3 regions of the Microbulbifer magnicolonia genome follow, and region 2 is predicted to be linked to each of the others. Evidence: predicted binding sites of a transcription regulator. Region 2 holds the regulator's gene; each other region holds the start of a gene.
The links. Region 2 encodes FNR, which switches genes on or off when oxygen is low (the NO sensors DNR and NnrR bind a similar motif). Its sites were predicted from a motif close to TTGATNNNNATCAA; they were not measured.
Positions count from the first base shown of each region.

Region 1: a site for FNR is predicted at 8,924-8,937, ahead of RRF64_RS00200 (OmpW/AlkL family protein). Genes of this name have one in related genera too.
Region 3: a site for FNR is predicted at 4,229-4,242, ahead of RRF64_RS12840 (DUF3149 domain-containing protein). Genes of this name have one in related genera too.

Region 1 is NZ_JAYEFD010000001.1:48,221-58,274, reverse strand. Features, by position in the region: gene recQ (DNA helicase RecQ) at 1-645, shown strand, start outside; gene RRF64_RS00235 (DUF4919 domain-containing protein) at 879-1,592, shown strand; gene RRF64_RS00230 (GFA family protein) at 1,605-2,072, opposite strand; gene RRF64_RS00225 (hypothetical protein) at 2,214-2,828, opposite strand; gene RRF64_RS00220 (diguanylate cyclase) at 2,922-4,658, opposite strand; gene RRF64_RS00215 (diguanylate cyclase) at 4,799-6,523, opposite strand; gene RRF64_RS00210 (CDGSH iron-sulfur domain-containing protein) at 6,664-6,936, opposite strand; gene RRF64_RS00205 (OmpW/AlkL family protein) at 7,013-7,813, opposite strand; gene RRF64_RS00200 (OmpW/AlkL family protein) at 8,073-8,771, opposite strand; gene RRF64_RS00195 (OmpW/AlkL family protein) at 9,293-10,054, opposite strand, start outside.
Region 2 is NZ_JAYEFD010000001.1:2,022,377-2,032,430, reverse strand. Features, by position in the region: gene RRF64_RS08885 (enoyl-CoA hydratase/isomerase family protein) at 1-785, shown strand, start outside; gene mmsB (3-hydroxyisobutyrate dehydrogenase) at 932-1,831, shown strand; gene RRF64_RS08875 (hypothetical protein) at 1,852-2,070, opposite strand; gene hemN (oxygen-independent coproporphyrinogen III oxidase) at 2,193-3,569, shown strand; gene fnr (fumarate/nitrate reduction transcriptional regulator Fnr) at 3,632-4,363, shown strand; gene RRF64_RS08860 (SpoIIAA family protein) at 4,439-4,891, opposite strand; gene RRF64_RS08855 (hemerythrin domain-containing protein) at 4,937-5,509, opposite strand; gene RRF64_RS08850 (outer membrane beta-barrel protein) at 5,874-6,362, shown strand; gene glyA (serine hydroxymethyltransferase) at 6,520-7,785, shown strand; gene RRF64_RS08840 (flavin monoamine oxidase family protein) at 8,228-9,832, shown strand; gene RRF64_RS08835 (extracellular solute-binding protein) at 9,891-10,054, shown strand, end outside.
Region 3 is NZ_JAYEFD010000002.1:800,727-810,780, forward strand. Features, by position in the region: gene ubiB (ubiquinone biosynthesis regulatory protein kinase UbiB) at 1-50, shown strand, start outside; gene hisI (phosphoribosyl-AMP cyclohydrolase) at 128-541, shown strand; gene RRF64_RS12810 (phosphoribosyl-ATP diphosphatase) at 538-876, shown strand; gene tatA (Sec-independent protein translocase subunit TatA) at 918-1,175, shown strand; gene tatB (Sec-independent protein translocase protein TatB) at 1,280-1,783, shown strand; gene tatC (twin-arginine translocase subunit TatC) at 1,895-2,719, shown strand; gene RRF64_RS12830 (esterase/lipase family protein) at 2,766-3,482, shown strand; gene RRF64_RS12835 (MliC family protein) at 3,479-3,868, opposite strand; gene RRF64_RS12840 (DUF3149 domain-containing protein) at 4,038-4,166, opposite strand; gene RRF64_RS12845 (hypothetical protein) at 4,308-4,565, opposite strand; gene RRF64_RS12850 (aminopeptidase) at 4,684-5,784, shown strand; gene dtd (D-aminoacyl-tRNA deacylase) at 5,691-6,128, opposite strand; gene RRF64_RS12860 (NAD-dependent epimerase/dehydratase family protein) at 6,381-7,424, shown strand; gene RRF64_RS12865 (DNA-3-methyladenine glycosylase I) at 7,575-8,168, shown strand; gene RRF64_RS12870 (mechanosensitive ion channel family protein) at 8,280-9,125, shown strand; gene RRF64_RS12875 (MgtC/SapB family protein) at 9,118-9,618, shown strand; gene RRF64_RS12880 (DUF885 domain-containing protein) at 9,781-10,054, shown strand, end outside.

The sequences.
Region 1 (10,054 bases), 2.0 Mb from region 2:
CTGCCGCAGCCCTGCGGCAACTGCGACAGCTGCCTGACACCGCCGGAGACCTGGAACGGCACCCAGGCCGCGGCCAAGCTGCTGTCCTGCGTCTACCGCACCGGCCAGCGCTTCGGCGCCGCCCATGTGATCGATGTGCTGCGCGGCTCGGAAAACGAGAAGGTGCGCAAGTTCGGTCACGATCAACTCAGTACCCACGGCATCGGGTCCGATCTAACCGCCAACGAATGGCGCGCGGTCGTGCGCCAGCTGGTGGTGCGCGGCTATCTCGAAGTGGAAGGCGAATTCCAGAGCCTGCACCTCACTCAGGCCTGCCGCCCGCTGCTGCGCGGCGAGGAAACCATTCAGTTGCGCAAGCTGCCACCGCAGGCCGCGCGCGCGGAGAGCCGCCGCACCGCAGCGGCCGCGGATTTAACCCCCGCCGACGAACCGCTGTGGGACGCCCTGCGCGCCTACCGCAAGCAGCTGGCGGACGAGCACGGCGTGCCGCCCTACGTGGTCTTCCACGATGCGACGCTGCGCGGCATGGTGAGTGCGCGCCCACAAACGAGGGACGAACTGCTGGCCGTGTCCGGCGTCGGCGACAGCAAGCTGGAGCGTTTTGGCGATGCTTTCCTCGCCGTACTGCGCGACTTTCAGGGATAACCGTCGGGCGCAATGGATGTCCGGTCGCAACCTAGTGGTCCAAGCGGTAAATTCAGTAACCGATCTCTTCGCCACAGGCCCCGGTGCGGCGTTGAAAAAGCTTGAATTAGCCCTGCTAGTCCTGCGCTTTTTCGCCTTGCCCCGGAGCCTGTGGCTGTGAGGTTTAGTTACCGAATTTATCGCTTGAACCACTAGCCATGAGCAATCTCCCAGGCAACTGCAGGAGCCGCAGCATGAAATACCTTGTACTCGCCAGTTTCGTATTTCTCGCCGCTTGCGCCACTACACCGCCAGCCAAAACCGACGCGGCACTCTCGCCTAAAGCCATAGCACCCACTGCAGCAGCAACGCGCAGCGCGAGGTTAAAAAGCGGAAATTCGAACAGCGGTTGGTATCAACAGGCACTGGCGGAGCTGCAACAGAATGGCAACCGGGCCGGAATTGCCGATTTCCAGCGCGTGCGCGAGGCATACACCACTTCCGCCCGCTACGCGCCCTATACCGACCCGCTCTACGAGGTAGTGAAGTCCGGTATCCAGCAGATGCAAAAGGGCGACTGGACCGCCTGCGCAGGGTCCGCCGCAGAAATCGTGCAAGCCAATTACACCAGCCTCTCGGGCCACTTCCTCGGCATGACCTGCAATGCGAAGGCCGGCAACCGGGAGGCCGGTGAAAGTCACAGGTTCGCCCTGGACGGCTTTATGGCCGCGATCCGCTCCACCGGCAACGGCAAAACCATGGAGACCGCCTATCACACCTACAGCCCGCAGGAGCTGCGCGCCTTTCTGCAGCTGCAGGGCCTGGAAATCGTCGATCAGTCGCTGGTGAGAGGGGAACGCGGTATCTACGATCAGATGGGCGTCAGGGATCCGAAAACCGGCAGAACGTTCAGGCTCTATTTCAATATCACCAAGCAGTGGGCCGAGGGGACGTCCAAGTTTAATTAGCGGAAGCCGCCTTTAGCTCTTGCGCGCGGCGAAGTAAGCGCGCAGCGGATCGCGCACCACATCGTCCGTGGGCCCCGCTTCCAGCTTGATGGTATGCGGCAGGAAGGGATGCCAGGCTTGCGCGCGGGAGACCCACAGCTCGTGGGTGGGCTCGAACACGCTCTGATCGTCGAGGCCGCCCACGGCCAGCAACACCACCCCGGGCAGATCCGGCCAGTGCGCCGATATCGGCGACCCGCACTCACCACAGGAATTCCTGCGCAAGGTGCGCCCGCTTTCCGCCTGTACATCGTAGAAGTGCAACTCGGTATCAATTTTGTATTCCAGCCGATCCGCCGGCACAAATATCGTGGCCGCGAAGGCAGCGCCGCTGGCGTGCTGGCAGTCGCGGCAGTGGCAGATCAGCTGGACTATGGGCTTTTCCGAGCAGTCGTAACGGACTTTGCCGCAGGCGCAGCCGCCGGATATGGGTAGCATCATCAAATAACTCCGAACGAACTTGGCAGTCGCCGCATCGGGCAACAAGGGTGTCTACCATTCGAGGGTAAGTCTTGTGCCTAACGCCTGTAGCTGCGGCAAATAGCGAACGCAGCGAGTAATTTGTCCGACAACCTAAACTTGTTAGGCATTGCCTTGGTTCCAAAGATAGACATCCAAGACGCGTTCCTTAAACCATTGCTCAGTAACAAGGTTTTTAACTTCACTCTTTTTCATATCAGACTGGACTGAATAGGAAAGTACGTTCTCTAAATTGGAGCATGCCTCAGTAATTTGCTTCTCGCACTTGGCGTACCGATCTGAGAAGGCATCATTAAAAGCAACGAAATCTCCGTCAGCAGTTTTCAAGGCGATACGAGCCTGCTTGTCGTAGATTCGAACAGGGCTCTTAATCTTGAGCCACAAAAACTTTGTAGTTAATGAGAGAACACTCCTTCCGCCATACTGATCGGAGATTCGATTACGCGCTTGGTCCACGACATCGGTGACATTGCTCGAGCTTACGTCGCATATATCATTTAGCATGTCAAGAACAGGCTGATATCTATATAGGTTGCCAGCTGTTTCAAATTTTTTTGGCAAATTACGCGCAACACGGAAGTGCCCTCCCGCCTTAACAAGTGCCTTCCTCTGATTCTCTAATTCAGATGATGCGAGTAGCTTACAGTAGACTGCTTCTTTTCCCAGCCACTGGTTTAGAAACTGGAGAGCACAATAGTCAAAAGTTTGCTTTGGCACATAATCTCCTTAAATACTTAACATTGCATTAGACGGCAGAACATCGCTTTGAAACACGACGGTTTGTCGCCTATCTCAGGCAGCCCCGCCCATTCAATAGTTCGAAGTTAAGCCTGCCTCCACATCAATTGGCTTAACGCTGCTGTCCTGGAAACTTACCGCCGCAGAGCAGACAACCGCCCTATTCCGCCCCTCCTGCTTGGCCCGATACAGCGCCGCATCCGCGGCCTCAAACAGCTGCACTGCCGCATCGAAGTTGCCGCCCTCGAAACTCGCCACGCCGATACTGATCGTCAGCGGCATGCCGTGGCAGTCCAGTTCCGCCACCTGCTGTACCAGCCGCTCCGCCAGCACCGCCGCCTGCTCGCCCCTGGTGCGCGGCAGCAGTATCGCGAACTCCTCGCCGCCGTAGCGGCAGGCCAGTACCGGTTTGCGCACCTTCTTCTGGATCAGTTCGCCGACGGCGCGGATGGCGAGGTCGCCCTGGCGGTGGCCGTAGCGGTCGTTGATGGATTTGAAGTGGTCCAGGTCGAGCACCAGCAGGGACAGCGGCGTACCGGAGCGGGCGGCGAAGCTGAATTCCCGCGGCAGTTGCTCGTCGAAATAGCGGCGGTTGTACAGGCGGGAGAGTTCGTCCGTGTAGCCGCGTTTCTGGATCTCGCCGACGCGGGCGCCTAAGGACAGGGACAGCAGCACCATCTCGATCAGCGCCCCCACCTGGAATGCATTCTGGGTGAGGCCGTTGTGGGGCAGCAGGCCGAAGGTCTTCAGCATATAGACGATCACGCTGGACAGCAGCGTGACCCATGCCACCATAAAGTAGCGCGCCGAGACGGAGCCGCGCACCACGCTGATCGTGCCCATCACCAGCAGCAGCACGGAACTCACCATCGTCAGCGCGGCGAAGATGAGAATCATCAGGCGGTAGCTGAAGAAGGGCACGGCGAGCGTCAGTGGTATCAGCGCCAGCATCAGCGCGCGCGCCAGCCAGTCGGTGCGTGGCGCCAGCTGGCGGCCGCTACAGACCTCGCGCGCGAACTGGGTGGAGAAGATCAGGGAGAGTCCCAAAAGTACGATCAGGATCTCGTTGGCCAGCCAGGGATCGCCCGGCCACACAAACTGGAAGGCGATGCCGTTGTGCACACCGAAATAGAGGCCATAGCTGATCGCGTAGCCCATGTAATAGATATAGGCGCTGTCGCGTATCGCCAAGAACAGGAACAGGTTGTAGATCACCAGCACCAGGAAGCCGCCGTAGTAGATGCCGAGTAGCAGCTGCTCCACGTTCAGCCGCGGCAGGAAGGCGGTTTCACTGCTGACGGACAGGCCGATGTTCAGCGAGCCCTGGGTGGCATAGCGCAGGTAGTAGCTGCGCTCGCTGTGCGCGGGGACCGTCACCGGGAAGACGAAGTCCCGCAGCGCCAGCGGCCGGCTGGCAAACGGCAGGCGATCGCCGGTGGCGATTTTCTGCCAGGTGCCGCCGTCGTCCTGCGCCCAGAAATCCAGGTAATCGATCAGCGGGTAGTCCTGGCGGATGACGAGCGGTATTTCCCTGCCGGTGGGATTGCGCAGGGTGAAGGCGACCCAGTAGGCGGAGTGGGTAAAGCCGAAATTGGCCGAGGGTTTGTTCCAGGGTTGCAGTTGGGCCTGGACTTCGGGCGTCTGCAGGCGGGCGAAATCCAGCGCGCCGCCGCGGTCTTCCAGCAGCCGCAGCGACGGCGTCAGTGCAGTGGGCTCCATGCCCGGCGAGACTGTTATTAACGGCCCCGCGCCGGCACAGGCCGCCAGGCAGAGCAAGAGTAACCCCCAGAACAGTTTGGCGATTTGCATCGCGATGCCCCATCAGCGGCTTGTTGTTATTCGTCGACTTTGCCGATGGTATCACACAAAGGATGAGACTCACGCCCAAGGCACCGATGGCCGCGAGCGCTATTGCTGCCGTCTTGGATACATAGTGGGGCTTGGGCTCGTCAGGAGTTTACCGCTTCCCGCACCGGCCTGCGCCGGCTGTCGTCTCCGCTACCGGTATCCTGAGCGCTCACCACCACCCGATTGCGCCCCGCCTGCTTGGCCCGGTACAGGGCCACATCCGCGGCCTCGAACAGTTGCACGGCCGCCTCGAAGTCGTCGCCCTCAAAACTGGCCACGCCGATGCTGACGGTCAGGGGCAGCTCGTAGAGCTTCAGTTCAGCCACCCTGCGCACCAGCCGCTGCGCGATGATCGCCGCCTGCTCCTCGCTCGTGCGCGGCAGCAGTATTGCGAATTCCTCGCCCCCGTATCGGCAGGCCAGCACCGGTTTGCGCACCTGCTTCAGGATCAACTGGCCGATGGCGGCGATGGCGCGGTCGCCCTGGCGGTGGCCGTAGCGGTCGTTGATCGCCTTGAAGTGGTCCAGGTCGAGCATCAGCAGCGATAGCGGTGTGCCGGAGCGATTGGCAAAGTGGAATTCCTTCGGCAGCTGCTCGTCGAAATAGCGGCGATTGTAGAGGTGGGAGAGTTCGTCGATGTAACCGCGCTTGCGGATTTCATTGACCCGCGCCCCCAGCGCCAGGGACAGCAGCAGCATTTCGATCAGCGCGGCTACCTGGAAGGCGTTGTGGGTAAAGCCGTTGTGCGGCAGTAAACCAAAGGTCTTGAACACATAGACAATGACGCTGGCGAGCAGCGTGATCCAGCCCACCATGAAATAGCGCGCCGAGATGGAACCCCGCAGCAGGCTGATGGCGCCCATCACCAGCATCAGCACGCAGGCCACCAGCGCAAATACCGTGAAGGCCACGATCATCAGCCGGTAGCTGGCGAAGGGCGCGATCACCGTCAGCGGCACCATGCTGTACTGCAGCAGGCGCGCGAGCCTGTCGGTGCGCGGCGCCAGCTGTCTGCCGGCACAGATCTCCCGCGCGAACTGGATGCCGAGGATCAGCGTCATGCCGAGCAGGATCACCAGGATTTCATTGGCAAGCCAGGGGTTGCCGGGCCATAAGAACCGGAAGGATACGCCGTTCAACGCACCGAAGTAGAGGCCGTAACTGAGTACATAGCCCATGTAGTAGACATAGGCCCGGTCCCGCACCGCCATAAACAGGAACAGGTTGTAGATTACCAGCACCAGGAAGCCGCCGTAATAGATGCCCATCAACAGCTGCTCCACTTCCAGCTGCGATAAGTAAGCGGTCTCACTGCTGACGGACAGGCCGATATTGAGCGAGCCCTGGGAGGCATAGCGCAGGTAAAAAGTGCGTTCACTCTGTGGGGGCAGGCTCACCGGGAAGACGAAATCCCGCAGTGCCAGTGGGCGGCTGGCGAAGGGCCGGCGGTCGCCGGTGGCGATACTCTGCCAGCTGCCGCTGTCGTCCTGCGCCCAGAAATCCAGATAGTCGATCAGCGGGTAGTCCTGGCGGATCAGCAGCGACTGCGGCTGGCCGGTGGGATTGCGCAGGGTGAAAGCCACCCAGTAGGCGGAGCGGCTATAGCCGAAATTGGCGGAAGGTTCGGACCAGGCTTGCAGCCTTGCCTGATATGCCGATGTCTGTAGCTGCGCGAAGGTCAGCTCGCCCCGGGGATCCTCCAACAGGCGCAGGAAGGGAGTGAGCGATACTGCATCCTGATCTGTCGATACGGTAAGTGACTGAGCGCTGGCACCGCAGGCCAGGCAGAGCAGAATAAAACCCCAAAGTGTAACGGCCAGTTTCATCCCTAAGAACCCGTGTCACCGATTCGTCATTATTCGATTTTTCAGTATTCGCTTGTACCGCCGCTTCCCTGCGCGGTGCATTGACGCATGATGGTATCACAGGCATTGCGCGCCGCTAGCCTGGCTGCAATTACGCCTTATTACAGTTCTCTTTCCTGCCCCACGTCCGCCGGTGTGAACTGTTTGTGATGACCGTCGCAAAAGGGGCGATTTTGCGTGTGCTTGCAGCAGCATAACCAGAAGTCCCCGGATTCCTGCACGGTAAACTTCATCGGCTTCAGGTCCGTGACCTTGTGGCTGCCATCGCAGAATGGTTGCCTGGCGGAGAGACCGCAGACACAGAAATAGTAGGTTTCACCCGCATCGAGGTGCACGCGTTTGGGAAAATTGTTGGCGACGACAGGTGAAGTCATTGCGGTAGCCTGGACAAGCTGAGTCCCCTGAAGGGACGCCGGAGCGCCCCTAAGTGTGTGCTTCAGCAGAGACCCATCAGAATCGATAGCCGATGCCGAGATTGTAGACCCAGGGATCGAAATCCACATCGGTCACGGCCGCACTGATCGTGACACCCGGATCAAATTCGACGGGCACCGCATAGTGCAGGTCCACATCGAGCGACAGATCCAGGTACTGCGCGGCGGCATTGACGAACCAGCGGCTGTTGCGCCCGAACATGATGTCGATGCCGACCTGGCCTGCCCAGCCCCAGTCGTCATCGATGAACATGGTCGCCGGACCGATGGCATTGGCGACTTCAGCCAGGTAGTCATTGGCATCCACACTGAATCTGATGCCGTCAAAATCGGTGTACTGCCCGCCCAGGCCGATATACGGCTGAATCCACGACTCCTTGCAGACCGGGAACCAGTTGAAAATCAGCGTGCCCGTCTGGCGGTCGATACTGCCGGTGCGAATCCTGTCGTTCTCGAATGGGCTCATCAGGCCCGTCAGATCCAGGTCGTGCTCCGACTCGCCGATATAACCGACTTCTACCGAGAAGTGATCCACCGGCATGAAGCCCAGGGTGACATTCCAGGTGGTTTCGTGGTCGATATCGAACCTGAGCCCATCGAGATCGGGGAACAGATCCCGATTGAAGCGCCACTTTCCCGAGTCGTCATTGGGCTCTATATACGAAAGGCCGATACGCGCCATCACAGTTCCGGCCTGGTACACAGGCGGCGGTGGCGCGGGTGGTACGGGTTCGTAGCCGGCGGGTCCGGCCGAGGACGCGATGGGAACTGCGGCGCAAGTTAAGGCCAAGGTCACAGGCGCAAGAATTCGGGTCATTTCCATAACTGCTCACTCCATTGACATCAGGCAACTCCTGCTTTGATATACCTGATCAATTTTCAGTCTAGACACCCATCCAAAACGTCGAAAAAAATCTCCCACGACCGAGCAGAAAAGTAAAAAATTTGCTCGAGGGTGGCATAGTTATTTTTTACAAAGAGGTGCTCTCCGGCTTGCGATTGGCAGTATCCATTTACTCAAACCACTTAAAAAGAAAAGGCGCCGAAGCGCCTTTCTTCCTGTTTGATGGTTGCAATCAGAACTTGTAACCGATGCCTATGTTGTAAACCCAGGGATCGAAGTCGAAGCTGGATCTGACCGCATTGACGAAAGGAGCGCCGATGTTGTAGTGCAGGTCGCCCTCAACCTCGGCGTCCATATACATGATGGCGCCATTGACCAGCCAGCTGCTGTTGCGGCCGAACATGATGTCTATGCCCACCTGAGCGTTCCAGCCCCAGTCGTCTTCATAGAAGATTCTGCCATTAGCCGGTTCGACGCCGCCGGCGAAATCAACGAGGAAATCGTCGATCCCGACACGGACATTCTGGTCGTCATATTCGGAATAGTTGATACCGACACCCACATAGGGCTGTACCCAGGACTCGGGGCATACCGGGAACCAGTTGAAGTTCACAAAGCCGGACCACCGCTCCAGGTCTCCAACGCTGACATTGCGACGGTCGATGACTTGAAGATCGTCATTGAATACGGGAACCCCTTTCAGCTTCACATCGTGATCCGACTCGCCGATATAGCCCACCTCAACCATGAAGTGATCTATCGGCATAAAGCCCGCGGTGAAGTTCCAGGTCCACTCGTCGTCCACGTCGAATCCGAAGCGGAAGTCATCGTCCACGAGAAAATCATCGTCTGGGAAGAACTCCCGGTAGCCGCGGAAGTCGAGATTACCATCGTCATCCGGGTCGACGAAGGATGCCCCAACGCGGAACACCGCGGTTCCGGCTCCATAGATTTTCGGCGGGGCAGCGGGCGCAGGCGCGTACCCGGAGGGTCCTGCCGATGCCGCGACTGAAACTACAGCAGTGGATACTGCTAATGCCAGAGGTGTCAGAATGCGCGTCATTTTCATGCGTAATAACTCCATTGATATTCGGCAAATTCAACAGCAATCTACCCAATCAATTTCCAGTCTAGACACGGAAAAGAACGACTGTAGAAAAAACACCCAGCATTCGGCCTGTGAATTGGAAAATTTGTGTAAAGTTGGCGCACCATCTATTTTCTTGGCGCATATTTAATCGAGTAGAAAAGCCTGTCACGGAACCAAAGATTGCGGTGCAGAAATGGCACAGAGCGCTGCTCATTTGGCGTCTTCTATCGCGCTTATCGATCATGTACTGGTCTCAATTTTCTTCGGAAAAAAATCTCCGTATTTGTACCGGAGCACTTTTCTGAAATTCCGCTCAAAAAAAGGGCGCCGAAGCGCCCTCGATAAATTATCTAAAGTTGAAATCAGAACGCGAACTTGTAACCAACACCCAGGTTGAAAATCCAGGGATTGAAGTTATAGTCGGCGCCATAGGCCTCAAAAAATCTATCATCCGGATCCAATGGTGGCTCGCGGTCGAAGACAGAAAAGGCAACGTCGGTCTCCGAATCCGTGTAGATCGCCGCCGCATTTATTATCCAGGCGCTATCGTGGCCAAAAGCGAAGTCCACGCCGATCTGCCAGGCATAGCCCCAGGAATTACCCATATTGAGGTCGCTGTCGAGCCCGAAATCATCGAGATCCCGGCGGACGAAGCCGCGGAATTTTTCCGAGCTGAAATCCATATAGTTCAGACCGACACCGACATACGGCTGAATCAGGCAGCTCGGATGCAGTGGATACCAGTTGGCGAAGGCGTAGCTCGCGTCCGCATCGAATTCGGCGAGGTTGCGGCGCCGAACATCTGGCAAACCGACGAGGTCGAAAAACGGGTCGGTGCTACCGCCCCGCATATCGGTGCCATCGATGTACATCAGCTCGAAACTAAAGTGGTCGGTCGCTTTCCAGACGCCACTGATATTCCAACCCCATTCATCATCCGGATCCAACGTGGTCCGAAAACCATCGAAGAAGAAACCAGTCTCGTCGAGAAAGGCTATTCGATCCGTATTCGGATGGAAGTAGGAAGCGCCCACACGGACGATGAACTCCTGCTTCTTGGGAGGTGGAGGCGGCGGCGCATAGCCGGAAGGCCCTGCCGACGCCACACTGGAAACCGCCAATGC
Region 2 (10,054 bases):
TCGTGGTCTGGGGTGGCGGTATCGTGATGGGTGGTGGCATCGGCATCATGGCCGGCGCCAGCCACCGCATTGTCACCGAGACCACGCGCATGGCGATGCCGGAGATCACCATCGGCCTGTTCCCGGATGTCGGCGGCAGCTGGTTCCTGAACCGCATGCCCGGCCGCACCGGGCTGTTCCTGGGGCTTACCGGTGCCCAGTTCAACGGCAGCGATGCGCTCTTTGCCGGCATGGCGGACCGCATGCTGCCCGACGATCGCCGCGAAACGGTATTGCTGGAACTGGCCGGGCTGGAGTTTTTTGCCGACTGCGAGCGCAACCATCGCCAGGTCAGCGACTGCCTGAAACGCCTGCAACGGCCGCCGGCGGAACAGCCGCAGTCGAATCTGCGCGCGCACTACGACCAGATCCAGCAGCTGACTGACCACGCGACCCTGCCGGCAGTCTGCCGCGCGATTACCGCCTACGACGGCGAGGACAAATGGTTGCAGAAGGCCGCCGCCACCCTGGCAGGCGGCTCGCCGCTGACGCCGTGGATCGTATGGGAACAGCTCAAGCGCGGCCGCCACAGCTCGCTGGCTGAGGTGTTCCGCATGGAGCTGGTGCTGGCGGTCAACCTCTGTGCCAGCGGTCACTTCAGGGAGGGCGTGCGCGCGCTGCTGATCGACAAGGACCGGCAGCCGCAGTGGCAGCCGGCGACGTTGGAGGAGATTTCCGGGGAGCAGGTCGAGCGCTGTTTCGAGGCGCCCTGGAGCGGTGATAATCCGCTGGCAGATCTGAGGTAGGAGCGGCGGGGCGGCCATCCGCCGGTGGCCGCGATCGGGCTATCGGGTAATCCCAAAGATCGATCGCGGCCAACGGCCGCTCCAGGCATTCACGGCGCCTTCGGCCCTACAGGGAAATAAACGATAAACAACAAGGAATGAGCACAATGGAGAAAATAGCTTTTATCGGCCTCGGTAATATGGGCGGCCCTATGGCTGCCAACCTGGTCAAGGCGGGCTACACGGTCACCGCCTTCGACCTGTCCGCGGCGGCGCTGGAACAGGCGGTCAGCCACGGCTGCACGCGTGGCGAGAGTGCGCATCAGGCGGCCGCGGGCGCCGAGGTGGTGATCTCGATGCTGCCGAGCGGCGACGCGGTCAAGGGGCTCTACCTGGGCGCGCGTGGATTGCTGCAGGCGCTGGCAGAAAACACCTTGATCATCGACTGCTCGACGATTTCCGCCAACGATGCGCGCCAGCTGATTGCCGCCGCGAATGAGCGCGAACTGCGCGCGGTCGACGCCCCCGTCTCCGGTGGTACCGCCGCCGCCGCGGCCGGCACCCTGTCCTTTATGTGCGGTGGCGACGAAGGCGCGGTGGATGCGGCGCGGCCATTCCTGCAGGCGATGGGGGCCAATATCTTTCACGCGGGCCCGGCCGGCTCCGGCCAGGTGGCGAAGATCTGCAACAATATGCTGCTCGCGATCCACATGATCGGCACCGCGGAGGCGCTGCAGCTGGGGGTGGACAACGGCCTGGATCCGGCAGTGCTGTCGGAAATCATGAAAGCCAGCTCCGGCGGCAACTGGTCGCTGGAGAAATACAATCCCTATCCCGGCGTGATGGAAAGTGTGCCCGCATCCAATGGCTATGCTGGCGGCTTTGCCGTGGCGCTGATGCTGAAAGACCTGGGTCTGGCGATGGACACCGCCGCCGGCAGCGCTTCATCGACCCCGCTGGGGGCGCTGGCGAAGAACTTGTACCAGTTGCACGGCAGCAGCGAAGAAAGCCGCGCGCTGGATTTCTCCAGCATCCAGAACCTGTTCCGGCGCCCGGCCGGCAACTGATTTCCAGGCTCGGCGCCGGCTCAGGAATCCGGCGCCGAGTAGCGGAATGCCTTCACCTGTACGCCGCCGGCGTGGTGGTCAATGATCTTGCCGTTGTAGTTACCGCCTTCGCCGGCCAGCGCGTGCATCCAGATCTCCAGGGCCTGCGGATCGTCACCGCAGCGTTGCTCCAGCAGTTTGTCGTCGAAGTAAATGCTGGCTTCAAACCGCGGCTGTGTGAGTTCGACTGATTCGCTCACCTTGCGCCTCCAATTTTATTTGCACCATACGCAGCCAGCGCCGGGGAAGATTGATTTGGATCAAGGGGCGGCGATCTGGCGGCAGCTAACCTCTGCCGACAAACTGCAAGAGGTTAGCAAGCATGGCACAAGATCCGGAGACCGCAGGCCTTTCGGCGGAATTACTGTCGCGCTATAGCGGTCCCTGTCCGCGCTATACGTCCTATCCCACGGCAGACCGCTTCGCACCACTGGGCGACGCCGAGCCCTGGCGTGCGCTGCGGGACATCGACAGCCTGTCGCTGTACGTGCATATCCCCTTCTGCCATTCACTCTGCTATTTCTGTGCCTGCAACAAGGTCATCACCCAGCAGTACGGGCTGGCGTCCAGCTACCTCGACCAGCTATTACAGGAGGCGCAGTGGTATCGCAGCAAAGTGGCCGGGGTGCCGGTAACCCAGCTGCACCTGGGCGGCGGCACGCCCACCTACCTCAGCGACGGTGATCTGCGCCGGCTGCTTGACGGACTCGGGGAGGTTTTCGATCTGCGTGCGGGCGACGGCGTCGAGTACAGTATCGAGGCGGATCCGCGCACCCTGGAAATTGACACCTTGGATACACTGCGCGCGCTGGGTTTCAATCGCCTGAGTCTCGGTATCCAGGATTTCAATCCCGACGTCCAGCGCGCGATCAACCGCATCTGCAGCTACGAACAGGTGGCGCAACTGACCAGTGCGGCGCGCGCGCGCGGATTCAAATCCATTTCCTACGACCTGATCTACGGCCTGCCCGGGCAGAGCGTGGCCAGTCTGCAGCGCACCCTGGATAGAGCGCTCGAACTGGCGCCGGAGCGCATCGCGCTCTACCACTATGCCCACCTGCCGCACCGCTTCAAGGCCCAGCGGCTGATCGACTCGGACCTGATCCCCGGACCGGCACAGAAAATCGCCATGCAGCTGGCGGCGGTGGCGCGGCTCACACAGGCCGGTTACGAGTTCCTGGGTATGGACCACTTCGCGCTGCCCGGCGACGAACTGGCCGGGGCCTCGCGCGCGGGCAGGCTCGCGCGCAACTTCCAGGGCTATACGCTGATGCCGGCGGATGCGCTGGTGGGGCTGGGGGCCTCCGCGATCAGTTACAGCCGCGACGGCTACTGGCAGAACCTGCACCGGCTCAAGGAGTACGCCCAGGCTGTCAGCGAGCGGGGTATGGCTACCAGCCGCGGCTGGCTGCTCGATGGCGACGACCGCCTGCGCCAGTGGGTGATCGGGGAGCTGATGTGCCGCCTGCGGCTGGACAAGGACGAAGTGACACGGCGCGCAGGCGTGCCCTTCGAAGAGTATTTCGGCGATGAGCTGGCGCGGCTGCAGCCGATGTTCGACGACGGCCTGCTGCGGCAGGATGCCCGCTATCTGCACATCACCGAGCGCGGCCGCTGGTTTGTGCGCAATGCGGCCGCCGCCTTCGATCGCTACCTGAATGGCGGCGCGACTGAGGCGCGCTACTCCCGCGTGCTGTAAACATGTAATATCCGCGTTAACCCGAGAAACAACTGATGTGCGACGACCGGCCCGGTATTTCCATGACTGATACTCAGACAGCGGTAAGTTGCGGCAACTGTTCGGTCAGGCGTCTGTGCCTGCCCGCCGGCCTCTGCCAGGGCGATATCGACAAACTCGAGCAGATCACGCGCAAGAAAAAGATTGTCAAGGCCGGCGAGCCCCTGTACCGCGCCGGCGACGCCTTCTCGAACCTCTACGCGATCCGCTCCGGCAGCTTCAAGTCGGCCGTGATCGCCGCCGACGGCGACACCCAGGTGACCCATTTCGCCCTGCCCGGGGAACTGCTGGGGCTGGATGCCTACAGCGGTCGCTGCCACCCCAGTTACGCCGAGGCGCTGGAAGACAGCAGTGTCTGCGTATTGCCCTTTTCCCAGTTGGAGGGACTGGCGCAACAGGTACCGGCGCTGCAGGCGCAGATCTACAGCATCTTCTCCGAGGAGCTGAAACAGGAGAACAATATCCTGATGCTGCTCGGCAAGCGCTCCGCCGACACCCGCCTGGCGGCGCTGCTGATCAATATTTCCAGCCGCTACGCGCGCCGCGGCTATTCCGCCAGCCGCTTCGTGCTCTCCATGCCGCGCACGGATATCGCCAACTACCTGGGGCTCACCGCGGAGACGGTCAGCCGGCTGTTTACCCGTTTCCAGAAGGAAAAGCTGGTTCGTGCCAGCGGGCGCGAGGTGGAAATCCTCGACCTGGTCAGTCTCAGTGAACTGGCCGGCACCCACTGCAGTTACGACGGCGACAACTGATCTGGCGCGGGGCAGCGGCCTTGCCGCTGTCGCTGCCCCTCGGCTGCCCCTCGGCTTAGGCGAGCCAACTAGCTTTCAAGTATGCGCCGGGAATGTCGGCCGGTCTCCGCGGTCGGCGTCAGCGGATTTCGCGGGCTGTTTCGCTAGCGGCTGTGCCAGCCACTCCAGCGCCTCATCGGACTCCTCGAAATACCGCACCTCGCCGCTGACGAACCAGGCGGCGATGTGCGTGGCAATTTCCTGCCATTTCTCGTCGCCGAGTACCGCAACCCGGGCGAATTCACTGCCGTGTTTCAGGCCCAGCTTGAAGTCGTCCCAGGCCGCGCGCAGTTCCCAGCCCTCGAAGTCGCGCGCATCGATCAACGCCTTTATGCGCGGCTCCCGGACGCCCTCCAGGGCCGACTCCAGCAGCGGGGTCAGCCGTTCGTAATCCTCGTGCGTGAGGCGGCCGATGGCCTTCAGATAGAGAAAGTAGTCGGAGCCGGTGCGCTCGATACCGATTGAGATGCCGTGGCGCTTGATTTTCATGGTCCCTCCTTGGGAATTGGGGTTGTGATGTCAGGACTTGCCCGGTTACGCGAATGCCGTCGCCGGGATCGGTGCTTCCGTCAGGTACTCGTGCACGGATTCGTAAATCTTCCTGGTGCCGTCGTCGAACACCGGGTCCCGCAGCTCGGCAATTTGTGCGCGGATTGTGTTCCAGTCCCCGGCGTCCAGATACTGTTCCAGCTGCGGAAATATGGCCCGGTTTTCGAGCGCCATATGGTCGCGCTGCAGGCGCAGATAGTGATCGGCGGCGTCTACCAAAATGCGTCGCTCCACGGCGGCATCGTTGGCGACCGCGTAAAAGAGCGTGCCCATATTCCTGGTGGCGGCGGCGATCCGCTCGTGCTGCATTTGCGCCCGGTAAACGGCATCGCGGTCGTGGATGGGCTTGGTCAGCAGGCGGGCGAACACCAGGTCCTCGACGGGGTGATGCCACTTGTCGGGGTAGATCGAAAAATAATCCAGGGCGTCGAGCATCTGGGGCAGCGTGGCCGGGTCGCGATCGCGCCTGCCGAGCTGCTGCAGCAACCGCTCAAAGATGTCGAGCAGCTGCTGCATGTGTTTGTGATCGCGGCAGAGCTGCCGGTAGATCCTATCCATCGCAAACCTCCATCGAATGTCCCATGTGAACATTGTTGTCGTACCGGGGGAGGGTGGCTTGACCTGGATCAAGCCGGGTGGGGATTGGGCTGGCGGCCGGGCTATTTGTGGTTGGCCAGGGCGGCATCACTGTCGTGACCATGTGGACACTATCAGTCTGGTGGCCGGGCCCAACTCCGGGGGGCTGCAGCATCCTGGCCGGGTATCGGGCAGGCATTTGGAACAAATGTTTAGCGACGGTTGTCACAGGATGCCTTTCGACGGATACCGCCCACCTCTGTGACTCGGTAACTGGTCGGCGGGTATCAAGGCGGTTAGAATCCGCGCAACCATTTTCTCGGAACAACAATATTGGGGATTTCCTATGCGTAAGATTGCAAAAGGTGTAGCTGCACTGGCGCTGGTTTGTTCTTCTGCTGCCTCAGCCGAAGGTGCCTATTGGGGCGCGACCGTCGGCCTGATGGATATCGATCAGGGCAACGTCGACAGCCCGTTCAACGTGGGCCTGCGCGGCGGCTATAGCCTGCCGTCCGGTTGGGGCTTCGAGGCCGAATATACCAACTCGCTGATCAGCGGTGATGCCGATGTATTCGACGGCGATGTGGATGTGGACGTGCAGACCCTGGCGGGCTACGGCACCTACCGCTCCTACGGCGACCTTTACTTCAAGGGCCGCCTTGGCCTGCTGTACGAAGACGTTTCCGTCGGTCGTTTCAGCGAGGACGATACCGGCATCTCCCTCGGCGCCGGTGTGGGCTTCAACTACAGCCCGAACACCAATGTCGAGCTGGAATACACCATGATTGAGGAAGATATCGGTTTCTGGTCCGGCACCGTGACCCTGAACTTCTAAATCTCCCCTCTCTGCGACGCGGTCCAGTCCGGATATCCTACGCGGGCTTGTGACCGCGTCGTCATATCTGCGCAGGCCGAATTTCCTTGGTGTACAATGCGCGCCTTTCTATAGTTTCACCCAGTCTGTACTCAGCCCGCATTACCGAGGGAACACCATGTTTGATTCATCAGTCACACTTGCCTCCTACGACCCGGATATCTGGGAAGCCATCCAGGAGGAGGATCGCCGCCAGGAAGAGCACATCGAGCTGATCGCCTCCGAGAACTACACCAGCCCGCTGGTGATGGCGGCCCAGGGCAGCAGCCTGACCAACAAGTACGCTGAGGGCTACCCGGGCAAGCGCTACTACGGCGGCTGCGAGTATGTGGACAAGGTCGAGACCCTGGCCATCGAGCGGGCCAAGCAGCTGTTCGGCGCCGACTACGCCAATGTGCAGCCGCACTCCGGCTCCCAGGCCAACTCTGCGGTCTACATGGCGCTGTGCGCCCCGGGCGATACCGTACTGGGCATGAGCCTGGCCCACGGCGGCCACCTGACCCACGGCGCGCGGGTGAACTTCTCCGGCAAGATCTACAACGCGGTGCAGTACGGCCTGAACCCGGAGACCGGCGAGGTGGATTACGAGGAAGTCGAGCGCCTGGCGCTGGAGCACAAGCCGAAGATGATCGTGGCCGGCTTCTCCGCCTACAGCCGCGTGATGGACTGGGCGCGCTTCCGCGAGATCGCCGACAAGGTCGGCGCCTACCTGTTCGTGGACATGGCCCATGTGGCCGGCCTGGTGGCCGCCGGTGAATACCCGTCGCCGATTCCCCACGCGGACGTGGTGACCTCCACCACCCACAAGACCCTGCGCGGTCCGCGCGGCGGCATCATCCTGGCCAAGGCTAACGAAGAGATCGAGAAAAAGCTGAACAGCGCCGTGTTCCCGGGCGGCCAGGGCGGCCCGCTGATGCACGTGATCGCGGCCAAGGCCGTGTCCTTCAAGGAGGCCATGAGCCCGGAGTACAAGGCTTACCAGAAGAAAGTGGTGGAAAACGCCCGCGCCATGGCCGAGACTTTCCTCGACCGCGGTATCAACATCGTCTCCGGCGGTACCGACGACCACCTGATGCTGGTGGACCTGATCGGCAAGGAGTACACGGGTAAGGATGCAGACGAGGCCCTGGGCCGCGCCAACATCACCGTGAACAAGAATGCGGTGCCCAACGACCCGCGCTCGCCGTTCATCACCAGTGGTCTGCGCGTCGGCACCCCGGCGATCACCACCCGCGGTTTCGGCGTCAAGGAGACCCAGCAGCTGACCCACTGGATCTGCGACGTACTGGACGCGCTGGAGAAGGGCGACGCCGAGGCGACCATCAATGAGGTGAAGCAGAAGGTGCTGGATATCTGTGCCCAGTACCCCGTATACAAGGGATAGTCCGGTCTACAAGGGCGGATCACTGACTGCGCGAAACAGGCGGCTCAATCGAGCCGCCTTTTTTATATCCCTGCTCTGCACCGGCGAGCTGAGTTGCCCTTCACCCGCTCCAACCGTCAGGCCAGGTTCCGGATAGGTCCAAAGCCCCTGTTGTCACTGAAATCCGAACATAAATTCGTTTTTTGGTACCGTATGTGTAAAATGGCGCAGTTAATATTTCAAATTCTAATAAATAATTAGATCTTTATTGCGAAATATTGTCGGCGACAAGCGCCGGCAAGTGCCGGGATGCGTGTCGTGGCGCGCATCTTGCTGTTCTAGACAGCGGCCCTGCGGTTTTTGGGTCCAAAACTCAAAGACTGTAGGAAAAATAACAATGAGAAGCCGTAAATCTCTCTCGCCCATCGCTGGTCTTATGCGCCGCCTCCGCGCAGCGCAGGAATTGTCCGAGAGGACCGGCATTTCCGCCGATGAGAGTCTCGATATCATCAACGAAGGCGCCAAGCATCGCGGCGGCGGTGACGCCATCGACGGGCGCCGCCGGTTCCTGAAGCAGCTGGGCTTTGGCGCCGCCGCGCTGGGAGCGGCCGGCGCCGCCAGCACCGTATCCCGCCCGGTACAGGCCGCGGCCGGAGGTGCAACCGATCCCGGCCGTGTGGCTGTCGTTGGCGGCGGTATCGCCGGACTGCGTTGTGCCCACCGCCTTTACCAGTACAACGGCACCCGCTGTAAAGTGTTCGAGGGCAACACCCGGCTCGGCGGCCGTGTGAACACCAATCGCACGATTTTCGGCCGCCCGGTCGAGCGGGGTGGAGAGTTGATCTCCACCGAGCACACCTATGCCCGCAATCTCGCCAGCCAGCTGGGCCTGGACATAGAGGACGTCAACGGCAACGCGGTGCCTGGCGGCAGTGAGCTCTATTACGTGAATGGCCAGCAATACACTGAGCACCAGCTCAATGAGGAGTGGCGCCAGGTCTACAAAATCTTCAAGAAGACGCAGCAGGACGCGCCCTGGGTGCCGACCTTCGACAGCCACAACGCCATGCACAGGGATCTGGATTATATCGACGTGAATAGCTGGCTGGATGTCGTCGGCATCGGCGCAAATTCCAATATGGGCCAGGTGTTTCAGGCGGATGTGGTTGCGGAGTACGGCGTGCAGCCGGAGGATACGACGGCGCTGAACCTGATCTACCTGCTGGCCTGGAACCCCGTCAATACTGCCCTGCCGCTGGCGGGTACCGATGAGCGCTTCCGCATCGTCGGCGGCAACGATCAGCTCGCCGCCCGCATGGTGGAAGAATTGCCGGAAGGCACGGTGGAGACCGGCCGCAAGCTGGTGGCCATCAAGGGGGACATCCTGGGGCCCTATACCTTGACCTTCGACGACGGCTACGAATACGTCTGCGATCGGCTGGTGCTGGCGCTGCCATTCTCCATGCTGCGCGACGTGGATATCGAGCCGCGCCTCTACAACGCCTTCCGGCCTCAAAAGCGCATGGCGATAGAGCGAATGGCGTTTGGCAGCAACGGCAAGATGGCCGTCCACTGCGCCACCCGTCCCTGGGCGCAGCCGCAGGTCGTGAACGGCCAGCAGTTCACCCCGAACGGTGTCACCTACGTGGGGCGCCCGGAGCTGTTTGATACCTGGGACTCGACCTCTGTCAGCGGCACTGTCGACGGCATCCTGGTGGACTTCTTCGGCGGCGACTACGGCAAACAGATCGGCGGCAACAAGCCTTTTGCGGCGCCGAGTGGCCAGGATCTCAGCCACTTCTTCGGCATAGTGGACCAGGTGTTTCCGGGCACCAGTGCCGCCTTTAGCGGCAAATCCATGCTGTCCAAGTGGGCCGCCAACCCCTGGTCCAAGGGCTCCTACTCAACCCAGACGTTCGGTGACTACACCGAGTGGTGGGGGGCTCAGGGGTTGCGGGAAGGCAATGTGTTTTTCTGTGGCGAGCACACCGAGCTGGAAACGTTTGGCTATATCGATGGCGCCATCAGCACTGGTGAGCGCGCGGCGCAGGAGATCCACCAGGCCTGATCACTGTGCGGGCGCCCGATCGCGGGCGCCCGCGGCATGACTTGGAAGCGAGAACATCATGCGAGCATTCAAACGGCTGCTTTGCCCCCTGATGTTGGTTTTCACCGCGCAGTTGGTAGTGGCCCAAGAGCTGCATTTTGCCAACTGGTCCCATTACATCGGCGAAAACACCATCGCCGATTTCGAGGCGGAAACCGGCATCAAGGTCCACTATTTCGAATT
Region 3 (10,054 bases), on a different contig from region 2:
CCGGCTGGGTCCTGGGTGCGGCCGCACTGGTGCTGCTGCTCTGGCCCTAGGCCGCGCCGGCACCCTGCGGCAGTTGGGCTTCAATAAAGGAGTCCAACCTACAATTGAAAGTCTGAAGGAAGAGACATTGACCAAGGCAGATGCAAAAGCCGGTTTCCTCGACCAGGTCAGCTGGAACAGCGACGGCCTGGTGCCGGCGATCGCGCAGGATGTCCAGACCGGGCGCATACTGATGATGGCGTGGATGAATCGCGAGTCACTGGCGATCACCGCCAGCGAGGGCTACGCCGTCTACTGGTCGCGCTCGCGCAACAAACTCTGGCGCAAGGGCGAGTCCTCCGGGCACCTGCAGCAGGTGCGCGAGATTCGCCTCGACTGCGACGGCGACACCTTGTTGCTGCTGGTAGAGCAGCAGGGCGGCATCGCCTGCCATACGGGGCGCGCCAGTTGCTTTTACCGCACGCTCGCCGGCGATGAGTGGTCCACCACCCAGCCGGTGATCAAGAGCCCGGAAGCCATCTACGAGTCTCCCGAGCTATGAGTGACCTGCTGCAGCAACTGGATGCGGTACTGGCCAGCCGCAAACTCGAGGGCGACGCCGGCGGTTCCTATGTCGCGAGCCTGCACGAGAAGGGCCTGAACAAGATTCTGGAAAAAATCGGCGAGGAGGCCACCGAGGTGATCCTCGCCGCCAAGGATGTCGAGAGCGGCGGCGACCGGCAGGCGATGATCGCCGAGACCGCCGATCTCTGGTTTCACTCCCTGGTGATGCTTTCGCACCTGGGCGCGGATTCACAGGACGTGTTGCGCGAGCTGGGGCGCCGCTTCGGCCTCTCGGGGCTGGAAGAAAAAGCTGCGCGCTCGCAAAACGACTGATATTTTGAGCGGCCCAAGCCGCGTTCAATCTGGAGAAAACTATGGGATTCGGTGGAATTAGTATCTGGCAGCTGTTGATTATCCTGGTGATCGTGCTGCTGCTGTTCGGCACCAAGCGCTTGAAGAACCTCGGCGGCGATCTGGGCGGTGCCATCAAGGGTTTCAAAAAGGCGATCAAGGACGAGGACAAGGACAAGGAGTCGGACAAGGAGCCAGAGCGCCTCGAGCACGACGAAGTCGAGAAGCCGGGGCAGAAGGGATCCGTGCAGGACAAGGAAAAGCAGTCCCGGGACAAGTAATCGGCAACCGTTGCCGACACTGTTCCGGAAACTCAATCCGCAACTCAACCCGCAACTCAACCCGCAACTCAACCTGCAACAACGAAGAGCGCGAGAATTGGCCTGTGTTTGATATCGGCTTCTTTGAACTCCTGCTGATCGGCGTCGTGGCCCTGCTCGTGGTGGGGCCGGAGCGGCTGCCGGACGCGGTCCGCACTACCTCGCGCTGGTGGTCCAGCATCAAGCGCACGCTGCACAATGCGCGCGAGGAGCTGGAGCGGGAAGTGGGTGCGGATGAAATCCGCCGCGAGCTGCACAACGAGCGCATCATGCGCGAGCTGGAGGAGAGCCGCCGGGAAATGGAGCAGGCTTTCAGCGAGGTGGAGACCGAGGCGCGCGCGCCGGAAGAAAAGGCCGCACCGCCGGCGGAGCAGCCCTTTGACCCGAGCCACCCGACGGCGGATGCGGACGACTATCTGCCCGAGCAGGACGAGGACGCCGAGGAGCTGCAGGATCCGGAGTACCCGGAGCACTGGCACGACTACGGCGATCCGGAGCTGAACCCGGACCACCCGGATCACGCCGTTAAAAAAGAAGCGTCGCCGCAGGAAAAAGATAAGCAGCCCTGAGCGAATAGACAGCCCTGAGCGAGATAGAAAGCCCTGAGCGAAATGGACAGCCCTGAGCAAAATGGACAGCCCTGAGCCAATTAATTGCCCCGAGCGAAGGTATGCAGTGATATGAGCGATCAAACGGAAGAGAGCCTTCAGTCTGGGGAAAAACGCCATCAGTCCGGCGACAAGCGCGGCCAGTCCGACGAGCGCCGGCAGCCCGAAGATAGCCAGCAGCCGTTTATCGACCACCTGATCGAGCTGCGCGACCGCCTGCTGCGCACCCTGCTGGTGGTGGTGGTGATCTTTGGCTGCATGGTGCCCTTCGCGGCGGATATCTACGATTTCGTCGCCGAGCCGCTGCAGGCGCGGTTGGTCGAGGGCGCGGGCATGATCGCCACCGAGGTGACCTCGCCCTTCTTCACGCCATTCAAGACGACATTCGTGCTGGCGTTTTTTATCGCCATACCCTTCGTGTTGTATCAGGCGTGGGCCTTTATCGCCCCCGGTCTGTACCAGAAAGAAAAGCGCTTCGCCGCGCCGCTGCTGATTTCCAGCGTCATCCTGTTTTACGCCGGGATGGCATTTGCCTACTTCGTCGTCTTCCCCATTCTGTTCGATTTCTTCGTCAGCTCGGCCCATGCGGACATCAAGGTGATGCCGGATATCAGCCGCTACCTGGACCTGGTGCTGAAACTGTTCTTCGCCTTCGGCTTTGCCTTCGAGATTCCCATCGCCACCCTGCTGCTGATCTGGAGCGGCGCGGTGGATGCCAAGTCGCTGGCCCAGAAGCGCGGCTATGTGATCGTCGCCTGCTTTGTCGTCGGCATGCTGCTGACACCGCCGGATGTGATCTCCCAGTCGCTGCTGGCGGTGCCCATGTGGCTGCTGTTCGAGATAGGGCTTATCCTCGGGCGCTGGGTCAAATCCCGGCCCCAAGAAGAGAGTGCCTAGGGCGGCGCAGACGCCGCGCGGGCTGCTGCCCCTGGCGGCAGCCTCCATGCTATTTTTTGCCTTTTCCACCGTGTCCGCGCGCGCCGCTACCCAGTGTGTGATTCTGCTGCACGGCCTCACCAAAGATTCGCGCAGCATGCGCCCGCTGCAGCGGCAGCTGGTCGACGCCGGCTATTACACAGTGAATATCGATTACCCGTCGCGGGAAAGGCCCATTGCCGAACTGTCAGAGCAGGCGGTGCAGGCGGGTCTGGAGCAATGCGCGCGGGTGAATGCCGCGCCGGTCAACTTCGTCACCCACTCCCTCGGCGGCCTGCTGGTGCGGCACTATTTTGAACAGCATTCGCCGCAGGGGGTGAACCGCGTCGTGATGATGGCACCGCCGAATAACGGCAGCCGCGTCGGCGACATACTCAGCTGCATCCCCATCATCAAGGACGTCAATGGTCCCGCGGGCCGCCAGCTCGGTACCGGTGCCGGCAGTGTGCCCCGACAGCTGGGACCGGCCAGGTTCGATCTGGGCATTATCGCCGGGAACCGATCCTATAACCCGATAGCCTCACTACTGTTGTCGGGTGCGGACGACGGTCGCATTGCGGTGGACAGCGCGCGTCTGGAGGGGATGTGCAGTTTCCTGGTATTGCCGCACACCCACGGCAGCATTGCCGGGGATGAGCAGGCAATCTCTCAAGCGGTGCAGTATCTGCAGCGCGGCTATTTTAGCGGGGCCGGTGCCGAACAGTTTGACTGTGCTGCGGACTAGTCTTGCGGCGCTTGTGTGACGGAGCGGCAGTCCTGCAGGATGGTCTTCACTTCGCCGTTACCCAGCGTGTGCATCAGGAGAATGCCCTCATCCCCCTTGGTATGCCAGCGATAACCGGGCTGTCCCTTGTCGGCGACGTAGAGCACACCGGAGGCGGCGGGTTCCTGGTGCATCGGGATCAGCTGGTTGCGGTAGCTCAGTGTGGCCAGGTTCGGCTCGCCGCTCGTCGGAATCACGTATTTCAACTGCAGCCGCTCGCCGTTTTCGCACCGGTAGTCGACCGTTTTCACTTCGGCCCTGAACTTGCCCGCTTCTTGCTCGCAGGCGACGGTCGACAAGATCGCGCAAATACCGGCGGTGAGAGCGGCTACTTTCAACGGCGTCATACTGGCCTGTCCTCGCAAAAGTACATCGAGCGGTTACCGGCTATTGGAAAACGCCGCGCAGAAAAAATTCCGCGCGTCCCGCAACCTGACACCTGAGTGCTTCTTCTGTCGCCGCTATCCGCTGGCCGGCAAATCGCGGCGCGGCGCCAGCATTTTCCCGGGGTGTCGCTCAGCGCCCCTGTGTCATGTTGCGCAGGGCCAGGCGGATAAAATACGCCGCCATCAGGCAGACGAAGCCGATAATGCCCAGGCTCAGCAGGCCGGAAAGGCTGGTAAACAGATCGATTAACGCGTCCATCACAGGCTCCACTTTGACAACGACCGAATGAAGCCAGTCTAGGGGCCGGCGGCGCGGTTACCTTGACCTGGATCAAGTGCAGCGCCGATCGCGGCCGGGCCCGCCTGAAGCATCTAGAATGTTGGCAGTCCCGGGCAGTGCTCAGAGCGTCAGCGCCGCGCCGATGAACACCAGCGAAGCCGCGGCGAGCAGGATCATCTCGCGCTCCTGCGGCCACCTGCACAGGAAGAACAACAGCGCCAGCGGCGGCAGCAGGACGGCAACGATGCCGAGCAGCAGGTCTTCGCGAAAGCTGACACGCAGCAGGCGCAGCCAGCAGAGGAAGGCGAAGACCAGCGCGAAAACTGTCAGAACGGCGGCGACTGGCGCCATACCGGTACCAACGGCTGCCGACTCCATGCCCTAATCCTCTAGCGAATCGTGTAAACCCATCATAGGAATAAGAGTGTATATCAGCATCGGAAACCCAATCGCAGCGGCCAAAATACGGACTGCCGCAGCGGCATTTTTGCTGCTGATGTTGTGCGGCTGTGAGACCGCCGGCTATTACACCCAGGCGGTCACGGGCCAGTGGCGCATTCTGGCCGCGCGGGAGCCGATCGAGTCGGTGGTTGCGGCGCCGGATACCGAGGAGAAGCTGCAACAACAACTGCGCCTGGTGCAGTCGATCCGCGCCTATGCGGACGGCGAGCTGCGTCTGCCGGTGGGCAGGGCCTATGGCGCCTATGTGAAACTCGGTGACGACTACCCGGTGTGGAATGTGCTGGCGGCGCCGGAGTTTTCGCTGTCACCGAAGCGCTGGTGTTACCCGGTCGCCGGCTGTGCCAGCTACCGCGGCTACTTCCGCAAGGACGCCGCGCGCGGCAAGGCACAGGAATTGTTGGACGAGGGCTACGACGTCTACCTGGGGCCGGTGCCCGCCTACAGCACGCTCGGCTGGTTCGACGACCCGGTGCTGTCCAGTTTCGTCAGCTGGTCGCCGGAGCGCCTCGCGGGACTGCTGTTTCACGAACTGGCCCACCGCCGCGTGTATATTTCCGGCGACACCCAGTTCAACGAGAGTTTCGCCACCGCGGTGTCGGAGATCGCGCTGCCGGACTGGCGCCGCCGCCAGGGGCTGACCGGCGTCTCGGCGGATGCCAGGGCGCAGGCGCTGGCGGTCAGGCACCTGATGACGGCGACGCGCAAGCGGCTCGAGCCGATCTACGATGCGGATATTGCGGATGCGGAAAAGCGCGCGCAGAAGGCCGCCGTGCTCGCCCGGCTGCGCTACTGCTACCGGCAGTTGTCCGCGGACTGGCCCAATCCCGAGCGCTACCGCGCCTATATCGAGAAGACCAACAACGCCACCCTGGCGCTGGCGGCCGAATATGAGTCGCAGGTGCCGGCCTTCCGCCAGCTGTACCTGGACAGCGGCGGCTGGGAAGCCTTCTACGACGCGGCGGAGCGGCTGGGCGAACTGGACAAGGACGCCCGCAAACAGCAGCTGAAACAGCTGGCTGCGCGCTATCAGGCCTCCAGCGCTCATGCTTCCAGTAAAAACGTCACGGGCCCGTCGTTCAGCAGCGACACCTGCATGTCCGCGGCGAACACGCCGCAGGCCACCGCCGTCAACTGAGCGCGCGCCCGCTCGACAAAATACTCGTACAGCTCCTCGGCCTGCTGCGGCGTGGCGCCGCGGCTGAAGCTGGGCCGCAGTCCGCGGGCGGTGTCCGCCACCAGGGTGAACTGGCTCACCACCAGCAGGCCGCCGCCGGCCTGCTGCACGTTCAGGTTCATGCGCCCCTGCTCGTCGCCGAACACCCGGTAGTGCAGCACCTTGTGCAACAGCTTGTCCGCGCTGTCGCGGTCGTCCCGCGCCTCGACGCCCAGCAGCAACAGCAGGCCGTGGTCGATGGCCCCCACCGACTCGCCATTCACCTCCACGCGCGCGTGGCGCACTCGCTGAATCAGACCCTTCACACAAACCTCCCGTAGCCATGCGCGGGTAAATCGCCTAGATTAGCCGACAGATCGGCGACGGGAAACCGGCGGCGCCGGCATAATAGTGCGGGTGCCGGCACTGGTAACCGGATGCTACGCCGAAGTGTGCAGGAGCGGTGCTGGCCCTTCGGGAAATAGTTACCGATCAGGTTTTTTTCCCGGAGGGCCGCCACCGCTCCCCTCTATGACTTTCCGAATACCAGCAAGATACGACAGGCCAGAGGTAGCAAGATGAATCACGCATTCGTCACCGGCGGCACCGGCTTTCTCGGTGCCAATCTGATCGAGCAGCTGATCGCCGACGGCTGGCGGGTGACCGCCATGCACCGCCGCGGCTCCAACACGCAGCTGCCGCGGCAGCTGGGTGCGGAGCTGGTCGAGGCTTCGCTGACCGATATCGATTCCCTGCACGCGGCCGTGCCGGACAATATCGATGCGGTATTCCATCTGGCCGCCAACACGAATATGTGGCGCGGCGGCAACGCCCAGCAGTGGCGCGACAACGTCGAGGGCTCGGCGAATATCGCCAAGGTGGCCAGAGAGACCTTCGCCCGGCAGGCCTTCAACCGGAATAAAACAGCCGGGCGCCTGATCGTCACCAGCTCCATTTCCGCCTACGGTTATCATCGCGAATCGATTTCCGAGGAGAGTCCGCAGCTGGCCGATGATCCGCGCCATCACTATCTGTACACCAAGAAGCGGGCGGAGCAGGCGGTGCGCGCGGAAATAGAGCGCGGCCTGGATGCGGTGTTCCTGAACCCCTGCGCCATCGTCGGCAAGTACGATACCGGCAACTGGGCGCAGACTTTTTTCATGATCCAGAAAGACCAGCTGCCCGGTGTGCCGCCGGGGCGGGGCTCCTTCTGTCACGCCGGCGCGGTGGCGCGGGCCCATATAAACGCGTTTCACCAGGGGCGCCGCGGCGAGAACTATATCCTCGCCGGTACCGACGCCAGCTTCCTGGAATTCTTCGGCAGGATCGCGGCGCTGCTGGGCAAGCCGGTACCCGGGCGCACCACGCCGGCATTCGCTATCCGCACCCTGGCGGTGTTCTCCGACCTCTGGTCGAGAGTCAGTGGTCGCGAGCCGGTCATCACACCGGAAAAGGCCGCGCTGATCACCCGCCGCGTGGTGGCGAGCAGCGCCAAGGCGGAGCGCGAGCTGGGCTATGCATCCGGTATGGAGCTCGACGCCATGCTGCGCGAGTGCCGCGACTGGTTGATTCAACAGGAACTGCTGCAAGCGCCCGCGGCCGCCGTCGAGGAGCGTGCATGAACCGCGGCAATATCGTGTTTGTGCTCGTCATGCTGTTGCTGGTGCTGCAGCTGATCCAGCACTATTTCTTCTCCGCTCCGTAGGGTGCGCCGCGCGCGCCGATGAAATTCCGGTGCGCGCGGCGCACCCTACTGGCCAAAAGGAAACCCAATGGTGGAAAAACGCTGCGGCTGGTGCCTGTCGACGCCGCTCTACCAGCAGTATCACGATGAGGAGTGGGGCCGCCCGGTCACCGACGATACGACCCTGTTCGAGTTTCTGATTTTAGAAGGCGCCCAGGCGGGGCTGTCCTGGATCACGGTGCTGAACAAGCGCGAGAATTACCGCCGGCTGTTCGACGATTTCGATGCGGAAAAAATCGCCCGCTACACGCCGAAAAAGATCGACCGTCTGCTGCAGGACCCCGGCATTATCCGCAACCGCCTGAAGGTGGAGGCGGCGGTGAAGAACGCCCGCGCGACGCTGGCCCTGCGGGATGCGGGTACCAGCCTGGCGGAATTCCTGTGGCAGTTCACCGATGGCCGGGTCCTCCTGAACCGCCGCCGCAGCCTCAAGCAGGTGCCGGCCAGCACGCCCGAATCCGATGCGATGAGCAAGGCGCTGAAGAAGGCCGGCTTCAGCTTTGTCGGCTCCACCATCATGTACGCGCACATGCAGGCCACCGGCATGGTCAACGACCACCTGGTGACCTGCCCGGCCCACTTCGAGTGCGAGCGGGAGGCCGCGGCGCTCGGGCTGCTCTGAGGCGACCTGCGCTGGATCGCCGGGCATCATTCGCCGATGAAGGTCAGCGGCTTTTGTCTTATGCTGCAAGCCAACCCCGTTTCCGGGTATCTCTGACAGGAGGGATGTGTAATGGACTTTAACCAATTGCTGGAGCAGTACGGCCCCCAGCTGGTCGGGCTGGCGCTGAAAGTCGGGGCGGCCATCGCGATTCTGGTGATTACCTGGATTGCCGCCGGAATCGCCCGCCGCGGCGTCGCCCGGCTGTCGTCGAAGCTCGACGCCACGCTGATCCCGGTGCTCAGCAATATCGTCGTCTGGGGTGTCTATATCGTCGGCCTGCTGGTGATACTGGACCGCTTCGGCGTCAACACCACCAGCCTGGTGGCGCTGCTCGGTGCCGCCGGTATCGCCGTCGGCCTGGCGCTGAAGGATACCCTGCAGAATATCGCCGCGGGCTTTATCCTGCTCGGGCTGCGGCCCTTCCGTGTCGGCGACATGATCCAGTTCGGCGACACCATGGGCACCGTGGTGGAAGTGGGTCTCTTCACCACCCAGCTGGATACCGTCGACGGGCTGCGGATCTCCGCCCCCAACAGCAATGTCTGGGGCCAGAACCTGATCAACTACAGCCGCAACGCCACCCGGCGCCTGGAGATCATCGCCAGCATTGCCTACGGCGACGATATCGAGGCAGGCATGGCGGTGCTGCGCCGGCTGGTGGCGGAGGAGCCGCGCATACTGCCGGAGCCGGAACCCGCCTACGCGGTGCGGGCCCTGGCCGACAGCTCCGTGAACCTGCACCTGCGCGCCTGGGCGCGCAACGACGAGTACTGGGACATCTACTGGGGCATGATGAAGAAACTGAAACCGGCGCTGGAGGCCGAGGGGCTGACCATCCCCTTCCCGCAGCGGGAGCTGCATATCATCAGCCAGCCGGAAAAGAAAAAGGTGTTGGAGAAGCTGCAGGGTGAATAACTGGTTCGAAATAGCGCCGCTGACCTGGAGCGGCGTAGTGACGGCAATGCTCTGCGCCGGCGCCATCGGCCTGGAACGGCAGTTCCGCGGCAAGCCGGTGGGTATCCGCACCTCGATCCTGATCGTGCTCGGCACCTATGCGTTCACCGCGCTGGCGGTCTCCATCGGCGGCGGCGCCGACCGCGCCCGGGTACTCGGCCAGATCATCACCGGCATCGGTTTTCTCGGCGCCGGCGTGATGCTAGCCCGCGACGGCGTGGTGGTGGGCGTCACCTCGGCGGCCACCATCTGGGTACAGGCCGCCATCGGCACGCTGATCGGTTTCGGCGCACCGGGTACCGCGATGACGCTGGCGATGCTGGTGATCTTCGTACTGCTCGGGGTCGATGTCCTGGAGAACTACTCCTCGCTGCTGACCCGCGGCGTGCACGCACGCTACAAGCGCTGGCGCCGCCGGCGCGATCTCAGCCCGGCGGACCCGAGCGAGAACTGAAGCCCGCCGGGCCGCTCCGGCCAGTCACCGTCTCACCGTCTCACCCTTATATCGGCTCGGCGCAAAGGCGCCGCGCCGGCGGGGCGCCCGAATCGACACCCTGACATTTTCGTGTCAAAGTAATCGCCGTTTTTTTGTACAGAAATTGACCGGAAACCGAAGATGCCAATAAATCTGCACAACCCGCTACGCCGGGCGCCTCTCATCCCTAGCCTGTTGGCCCTCGCCATCCTCAGCGGATGCCAGGGCGATGAAGTCACCCAGATCAGCGCCAGCGCGCAGGCCGCCGAAAATGCCGCCGTTGTCGCAGGCGTCGAGGCCTTAGATCCGGCCGCCGAGACCCAGCGCCTGACCGAATGGTTCAACGAGCGCTACGAGGAGCAACTGCAGTTCAGCCCGATTCAGCTGTCATACCTCGGCCGCAAGGAGCTCTACG